2 regions of the Mesobacillus stamsii genome follow, and region 2 is predicted to be linked to the other one. Evidence: a T-box and tRNA genes for the amino acid it is inferred to sense, from the RefSeq annotation. Region 2 holds a T-box; the other holds one or more tRNA genes.
The links. A T-box is a leader RNA that pairs with one kind of tRNA and senses whether it is charged. The one in region 2 lies ahead of pheS (phenylalanine--tRNA ligase subunit alpha), so its partner is inferred to be a tRNA-Phe.
Positions count from the first base shown of each region.

Region 1 (4,431 bases), on a different contig from region 2:
CCACCAAATTATCATTCTTATATAAAAGCGCTTCTCTTTTTTTAAAATTGTTATCTTTTCTATTTTACTGTAAATCAGCGAAAAACGATATTTTTTCTATTATACGATTTTTCTGCTTCTCTTCCCAATCGCACCAATCTTCCCCAAAAAAAAAGTCTCTAGATTTGGCTAGAGACTTTTTTAAAATTTTAATTTCGATTTACTTTGGATAACGGGTCAATGATCTTCCCGTTTTGATGTACTTCAAAATGAAGATGGATACCAGTTGAATTGCCTGTTCTGCCCATGACCCCGATTTTCGAACCGCGCGAAACTGTCTGGCCTACATTTACCGAGATCGATGCAAGGTGAGCATACAAGGTGCGATAGCCGTTATTATGATCGACGATGATTTTATTGCCATATCCATCGCCGCTATTGCCAGCATAAACGACTGTTCCATTATCTGCTGCCTTAATGGTGTAATTGCTAGGCCTAGCGATATCAATTCCTTTGTGCAGCCTGCTCCATCGGTAGCCTTGACGGCTAGAAATATAACCACCATTTGTCGGCCATGCAAAAGTTCCATCTCCACGAGAAGGGATAACCTTCGTTCCCTTCCTAATGATTTCAGTCACAGGTTCCTCAAGGACTGTTTCTTTGAGGACTTCCTTCTTGATTGTCTTGCCATTTTGTTCTGTCAGCGAGTAGGTCATACCCTTGATTCCCACCTTGCCCTCCTGCTTCTTCTTCGTGTCACCCTTAGGCATGGTAGGATCTTCTATGACCTCTTTTTTAAAAGCTATTTCTTCCTTAGCATATACTTGACGATGGACGACAACATCAACGAAAGGCTTTAAAACTGTTACATTTATTTCTTGACCAGGCTTGAGAATGGAATTTTCGTTCAACCCTTTATTTAAGGAAAGCAATTGGGCAAGCTTTAGATTATGGTCACTTGCAATGGTTCCCAATACATCTCCTTCTTGAACCTGATACTTCTGTTCTTTAAGCGTCCCTTTTTTAAGAAGTTCAACAGCTTTCTCGATAGGGAGGATCTTCTCAGGAGCAATTTTTTCTGCTGACTGTGAAACTTCCTTAGAGAAATTAACGTCTACTATACGAGTTTCCTTTTCTTTTCCATCGGGTAATGGGAGAGTAGGAGCAGTTTCTCTGCTCTTTACTGCTGCTAATTCTTCTTCCGTAATGTATTCAAGCAGTAAAGTATCGAGAACTTTTTCAGCTGCTGCCTTGTCTTTTAAATAAGCAACTGGTTTGTTATCGATCATGACAGCCGAAGCTTCGGCCTGGACATGGATCTGATTCTTAAGTTCTGTGACTACGTCATTTGTGTTGGTATTCGTGTCAGAACTAAACACCTGCTCAGGAATATACGAGACATTCATCCCTAGATCGACTACCAGGTTCGCATAATTCTTCTTAGCAGCTGCTAATTCGGCTTCTACCAAGTTTTCGACTTGAGTTTTGTCTGCTACCATTCCTACAAAGCTATCATTTACATACACATAAAATATGGTCTTTGTTGTTAATTTCGTTTCTGCCGCGTGTGCTGCATTTCCCGCACTAAATGACAATGCAGCTATAGTAACCCCAGCCATGATCGACTTTTTTATTGCCGGCTTCATCCCATTAGATGTTTTGCCGGCAAGATTGGACAGCCTATGTTTTAAATTTCTCATCCTGATCCTCCTACAACGGTCAAACACTATTAATCTAGTTCTATATAACTATTTTCTGATAATTGCACCTTTATACTTTACCATATTATGTATCGCTAGAGTGACAAGTCTTCAATATGTAACAAAATTGTATAATAGCTGACATTTTATTACGTTTTTTGTCAGACAAATTCCATTCGATATCGATCTATTTTCCTATTTTCTAGTCGAATAACAAGCCGGAAATCTAGCGATAACAATATATCCCCCTACTTCTGGGTAATAATCCATGCAGCCACCTATTCAATCCATCATAGCCAAGTTAAAAATAAGAAAATTACAGAGTTTATTACAAATAGATTACAAAAAAGAGAGCATGTCATTAGACACGCTCCCTTTTTTAATGGCTCAGGACGGAATCGAACCGCCGACACAAGGATTTTCAGTCCTTTGCTCTACCGACTGAGCTACTGAGCCAAAATTTATTAAAATCATCGTTTTTTGTCGAATAAGTGACAACATTGCTTATAATACCATAGCAGTTTGTCGCTTGTACATATTTTTTTGCTAAAAGTTGCATTTTTTTGTACCAAATCAGCTTGCTGGCCATGCTGCGACTAGGATTTAGCTGTACTTCGTTCACAAATAAGCCCCCGACTGCATGGCCAGGGGCTGTATCTCGTTAAATTAAGATCTCCAAGGGCTACGCACAGTATTTGTCTGGGTGCGGTCTGGGCCGACGGAAAAGATAGATAGCGGAATCCCAGTCAGCTGAGAGATTCGTTCAAGATAATGCCTTGCATTTTCCGGGAGTTCATCGAGTGATTTCACACTAGTGATGTCTTCAGTCCAGCCCGGAAGTTCTTCATAGACAGGATCACACTCAGCAAGTGCTTTTAGGCTTGCAGGAAATTCTTCGATCAATTCCCCTTTATAACGATAAGCTACACAAATTTTCAGCGTTTCAATTCCAGTCAGAACATCGATGGAGTTTAAAGATAAATCTGTTATTCCGCTGACACGGCGAGCGTGGCGGACGACGACACTGTCAAACCAGCCAACACGGCGCGGTCGTCCAGTAGTTGTTCCGTATTCACGGCCTACTTCTCGAATCCGATTCCCAATTTCATTGTCCAGTTCGGTTGGGAAAGGGCCATCGCCAACGCGCGTCGTATATGCCTTTGACACCCCAACAATATGGGTGATTTTCGTTGGTCCCACTCCAGACCCAATTGTCACACCGCCAGCAACGGGATTGGAAGATGTAACGAAAGGATAGGTACCCTGGTCGATATCAAGCATTACCCCCTGTGCACCTTCAAACAGCACTCGGCGGCCTTCATCCAAGGCGTCATTTAACACGACAGATGTGTCGACAACATAATGCTTTATTTGCTGGCCATATTCGTAATACTCTTCCAGAATGTCTTCCAGCTTGAAGCCTTCCGTTTCATAAATGCGTTCAAACAGGCGATTTTTTTCTTCAAGATTTCGGGTAAGTTTTTCTTCGAATACTTCACGGTCTAACAAGTCAGCAATCCTGATTCCGATACGGGCAGCCTTGTCCATATAAGCTGGGCCAATTCCTTTTTTTGTAGTGCCGATCTTATTGGCACCCTTGCTTGCCTCTTCCACTTCATCCAGCTTCAAATGGTAAGGCAGAATAACATGGGCACGATTGCTGATCCGGAGATTGTCAGTGGACACTGCTTTCTCGTGAAGATAGGCAAGTTCCTGAACTAGTGCTTTCGGATCGACAACCATTCCGTTCCCGATCACGCTGATTTTCTCTTTATAAAAAATTCCGGATGGAATCAAATGCAGCTTATATGTTTCCCCATTGAACTTGATCGTATGGCCTGCGTTGTTTCCTCCCTGGTAACGGGCAATTACTTCGGCATTTTCTGAAAGGAAATCTGTGATTTTTCCCTTTCCTTCATCTCCCCATTGTGTTCCAACTACTACTACTGATGTCATATAAAAAGCACCTCCAAAGGTAATATGGTATTTTCGGTTTCAAACATATAAAGTTTACCAGTAATTCCGGGAAAAAGTCAATAAAACACGAACATTAATTTTAAACTATCTTTCATTTGTTCGTATAAATTTTTACCTAAGTAAAATCTCCATCTAAAAAAAGAGAATCAACCAAATCTGGTCCATTCTCATTTTCCCCCTGGGGGAGCATACGATTCGTCATATCGGTTCTCTATATTGACGAATTTATTATATTCTTTTACAAAGGCGAGCTTTACCGTTCCAACTGGGCCGTTACGCTGCTTGGCAATAATGATTTCAATAATATTCTTATCCTCAGATTCTTTGTCATAGTAATCATCCCGATACAGAAAGGCAACGATATCGGCATCCTGCTCAATCGATCCGGATTCACGAATATCGGACATCATCGGCCGCTTGTCCTGGCGTTGTTCCACGCCACGGGACAGCTGAGACAACGCGATCACAGGTACTTGTAGTTCGCGGGCAAGCTGCTTGAGGGAACGGGAGATTTCCGATACTTCCTGCTGGCGGTTTTCGCCGGCTCGACCGCTGCCAAGGATCAGTTGCAGGTAATCGATCAGGATCATGCCAAGTCCCTGCTCTTGCTTAAGACGGCGGCATTTAGAACGGATATCCGCAATTCTGAGTGATGGACTGTCATCAATGAAAATCCCTACATTCGACAGACTGCCCATTGCCATCGTCAGCTTGCCCCAATCTTCATCATTCAGGGAACCGGTCCGCAGCCTCTGCGCATCAATATTTCCTTCCG
Region 1 covers NZ_JAUSUN010000027.1:7,878-12,308, forward strand. Annotated here, with positions in the region: gene J2S25_RS16465 (M23 family metallopeptidase) at 189-1,679, opposite strand; tRNA gene J2S25_RS16470 (tRNA-Phe) at 2,063-2,135, opposite strand; gene J2S25_RS16475 (hypothetical protein) at 2,101-2,301, opposite strand; gene J2S25_RS16480 (adenylosuccinate synthase) at 2,346-3,635, opposite strand; gene dnaB (replicative DNA helicase) at 3,824-4,431, opposite strand, start outside.
Region 1: it encodes a tRNA-Phe, which carries the amino acid that the T-box ahead of pheS (phenylalanine--tRNA ligase subunit alpha) is inferred to sense. The anticodon was not compared.

Region 2 (4,431 bases):
GAACAGGCATATATTGCGAAAAATGAAGTAAATTATCAAAGGCAGCGATCAGGATATTAGGCAGAATTTTTTGTACATTGTAGTAGATATCTAGTATAATTAAGTAGCAAAAATATATATTGAGGGAGTCGAAATAATGGCTAAATTAGATGAAACATTGACGATGTTAAAAGATTTAACCGATGCCAAAGGCATTCCCGGCAATGAGCGTGAGCCAAGAGAAGTAATGAAGAGATACATAACTCCATTCGCTGACGAAGTTACAACGGATGGAATAGGCAGCCTTGTTGCCAAGAAAGTTGGAGATGCAAATGGGCCGAAAATCATGGTTGCCGGCCATCTGGATGAAGTAGGTTTCATGGTGACAAGCATTGATGACAAGGGATTCATCCGCTTTCAGACAGTCGGCGGCTGGTGGAGCCAGGTGATGCTGGCACAGCGCGTAACAATCGTAACTCGCAAAGGAGAAATTACAGGAATCATTGGCTCAAAGCCGCCTCACATCCTTTCTGCAGAAGTGCGCAAAAAGCCGATCGATATAAAGGACATGTTCATTGATATCGGTGCATCAAGCCGGGATGAAGCGAAGGAATGGGGGATCACACCTGGAGACATGGTCGTTCCTTATTTTGAATTCACTGTCATGAACAATGAAAAAATGCTGCTTGCGAAAGCGTGGGATAACCGAATCGGCTGTGCGATTGCCATCGATGTCTTGAAGGGACTTAAAGATACAGAGCATCCGAATGTAGTATATGGCGTTGGAACAGTTCAGGAAGAAGTAGGCCTTAGAGGGGCAAAAACGTCTGCCCAGATGATTGAACCTGATATCGGTTTCGGCGTTGATGTAGGTATTGCCGGCGACACTCCAGGCGTCACAGAAAAAGAAGCTTTAAGCAAAATGGGGGAAGGTCCGCAAATCATCATTTATGATGCATCTATGGTGTCTCACAAAGGTCTGCGTGATTTTGTAACCGACTTGGCCGACGAGCTCCATATTCCATACCAATTCGACGCAGTCGCTGGCGGCGGAACAGACTCAGGGGCGATCCACCTAACACATCGTGGTGTACCGGCGTTGTCTATCACAATTGCGACTCGCTACATCCACTCACATGCAGCGATGCTTCACCGTGACGATTACGAAAACGCTGTAAAGCTGATCGTGGAAGTCATCAAGCGTCTTGACAAAGACACAGTCGAAAAACTTACGTATGAATAAAAAATAAGATTAAATTGTCCAGAAAACAGCTGAAACATGTTTTCTGGACAATTTTTTTGTTCCTATAAACGGCAATTCTCTTTCATCCCTACATTTTGGACTGGTATCACTACGGAATGAATGTCAAATGACCATGTTCTCTCCGAAATGAATCATAATCTCTCGAAAAATAGCCATAATCTCTCGCAAATGAACGATAATCTCTCCAAAAATAGGTATAATCTCTCCCAAATGAACGATAATCTCTATTTTTTCCATAAAATAGAAAAAACAAGAATGAGATATAATAAAAAGAACCCCTTATATATAAGGAGTCCTTCCAAAAAAGCTATTTTCCCTTTAATCCTGATTCCAAAGCATCCAGCATTTCCTGCTTTTCCGCTTCGGATGCGTTTTGCCAGATTACTTCGAACAGCACTCCGAGTCCTGGAAGCATTTTTTCTTCGCCGTTTTGGATTGCGTCGACGATGGTGTCCTTCAACTCGTCCTGTGTGTTCCCTGCTACATTTGATATGACAGCGTTTCTAAGGTTTAGGTTCATTCTTGATCAAACTCCTTTCCAATGTCCGTTATAGGATTAACTATTTTGATTTTATTATGTATCCGTTTTGCGCTATAATTGGAAAATGGAACAAGCCATAACAAAGGAGAGCCAGAATTGAAGTACATTCAATCTGATAAAAATCCGCAAGTCAAACAATGGAAGAAGTTAAAGACGAGAAAAGAACGCGATAAATCCGGAATGTTTCTTGTTGAAGGCATTCATTTAGTAGAAGAAGCACTTACAAAAAAAGAAGATGTAGAAGAAATCATTTTAAGCGAAAAAACGGAATTACCGCCCGGCATGGATTACGGTTCGATCTCTGTAACGGTTGTGACCGATGATATCAGCCTCCAGCTTGCCGATACCGAAACTACTCAAGGCATTTTTGCTGTTTGTCGCCAGTCAAAACAGAATATTGCCAATGGAAGGACCTTTCTGCTGATTGATGCTGTACAGGATCCAGGAAATTTAGGCACGATGATCCGGACAGCTGATGCAGCCGGGATGGATGCTGTAATAGTCGGCAAAGGCAGCGTCGATCTGTTTAACCCGAAGGTGCTGCGTTCAGCCCAGGGCAGTCACTTCCACTTGCCGGTTTTAAACGGCGATCTTCATGAGTGGATTACAAAACTACAAACCGACAACATCCCTGTTTATGGGACGTCACTTGAAAATGGGGTGATTTTTACAGAGGCTGAAAGCAAGGAGTCCTTTGCACTGCTGGTGGGGAATGAAGGAAGCGGAGTAAACAAGGAGCTGCTGGCAAAAACAACACAAAACCTTTATATCCCGATATACGGCAAGAGTGAATCCCTGAATGTCGCTGTCGCCGCAGGTATTTTGCTCTATTATTTAAAAATAGGCTCTAAAACCATTTGATACTGCGCCAAGATTATAATATAATAAACAGCAAACTTACTATTTTAAAAACGATGACGGAGAAAAGTAGCTTGAAGATGGCCATTCAGGGAGAAAATGCCAATGACTGAAAGCATTTTTATGGAACAGACGAGCGAAGTTCACCTCCAGAGTTGGCATCGGGACCGCTTTTACAGAAGCGTAAAGATGCATCGGCACAAGCCGTTATCCTAATGAAGCGAACACGTGATACATAATTGTATTATCTGTTAAAAAGGGTGGTACCGCGATAACCTTAACCTCGTCCCTTTATATGGGATGAGGTCTTTTTGTGTTCAAAAATGAAAAATAAGAAGGAGGATTCACCATGCAGGATCGTTTAAAAGAACTGCAGATAGAGGCGCTAGAAAAAGTAGCTGCTGCAGCTGACCTGAAAGAATTGAATGATATTCGCGTTTCCTATCTTGGGAAAAAGGGTCCAATCACAGAAGTTTTGAAAGGAATGGGCAAGCTATCGGCTGAAGAACGGCCGAAAATGGGTGCCTTGGCTAACGAAGTCCGCGATGCAATTTCTGGTCAAATGGAAGGAAAGCAAAAGGAGCTAGAGGAAGCAGCCGTGCAAAAGCAATTGGCAGCCGAAGAAATGGATGTGACGCTCCCTGGCAGACCTGTCAAAATGGGCAGTCATCACCCACTGACAAGCATCATCGAAGAAATCGAAGATCTTTTCATCGGCATGGGCTATACGGTCGAAGAAGGCCCGGAAGTGGAAAAAGATTACTATAACTTTGAAGCGCTGAATCTTCCAAAGGGGCATCCGGCACGGGATATGCAGGATTCCTTCTATATCACTGAAGAAACATTGTTGCGCACACATACATCTCCTGTGCAAGCACGGACGATGGAAAAGCACCAGGGCAAAGGGCCTGTTAAAATCATCTGCCCGGGCAAGGTTTATCGCCGTGATAACGACGATGCGACCCACTCCCATCAGTTCATGCAGATTGAAGGGCTTGTTGTTGATGAAAATATAAGGATGAGTGACCTGAAAGGAACGCTTGAAGTTTTTGCAAAGAAACTGTTCGGCGAAGACCGCGAAATTCGTCTGCGCCCAAGCTTCTTCCCATTCACGGAGCCATCCGTCGAAATGGATATTTCCTGCAAAATTTGCGGAGGATCCGGCTGCAGCGTATGTAAGGGAACAGGCTGGATTGAAATTCTTGGTGCAGGAATGGTTCACCCGAACGTCCTGGAAATGGCAGGTTATGATTCAAAGAAATACACTGGCTTTGCTTTTGGCATGGGGCCAGAGCGGATTGCGATGCTCAAGTATGGAGTCGATGACATCCGTCATTTCTATACGAATGATGTCCGTTTTTTGAAGCAATTTTCAGTTGAAGAATAAGGAGTAGGAGGGAAAAACCATGTTGGTATCGTATAAATGGCTGCAGGAATATATCGATTTGGCCGGCATATCTGCTGAAGAGCTTGCTGAAAAGATTACGAAGAGCGGCATTGAAGTAGAAGGCGTAGAAAAATTGAATGAAGGTTTGAAGGGTGTCGTTGTCGGACATGTGCTGGAATGCGAAAAGCATCCCAACGCTGAAAAACTGAACAAGACACTCGTTGACATTGGCAGCGGTGAACCTGTCCAGATCATTTGCGGCGCGCCGAATGTTGGCAAAGGCCAAAAGGTTGCGGTTGCGACGGTAGGGGCTGTACTGCCTGGAAACTTCAAAATCAAAAAAGCGAAACTTCGCGGCGAAGAATCAAATGGGATGATTTGTTCCCTACAGGAATTGGGGAT
Region 2 covers NZ_JAUSUN010000005.1:49,055-53,485, reverse strand. Annotated here, with positions in the region: gene J2S25_RS05540 (dUTP diphosphatase) at 1-60, shown strand, start outside; gene J2S25_RS05535 (M42 family metallopeptidase) at 137-1,222, shown strand; gene sspI (small acid-soluble spore protein SspI) at 1,551-1,763, opposite strand; gene J2S25_RS05525 (TrmH family RNA methyltransferase) at 1,881-2,645, shown strand; T-box leader at 2,690-2,936, shown strand; gene pheS (phenylalanine--tRNA ligase subunit alpha) at 2,992-4,029, shown strand; gene pheT (phenylalanine--tRNA ligase subunit beta) at 4,049-4,431, shown strand, end outside.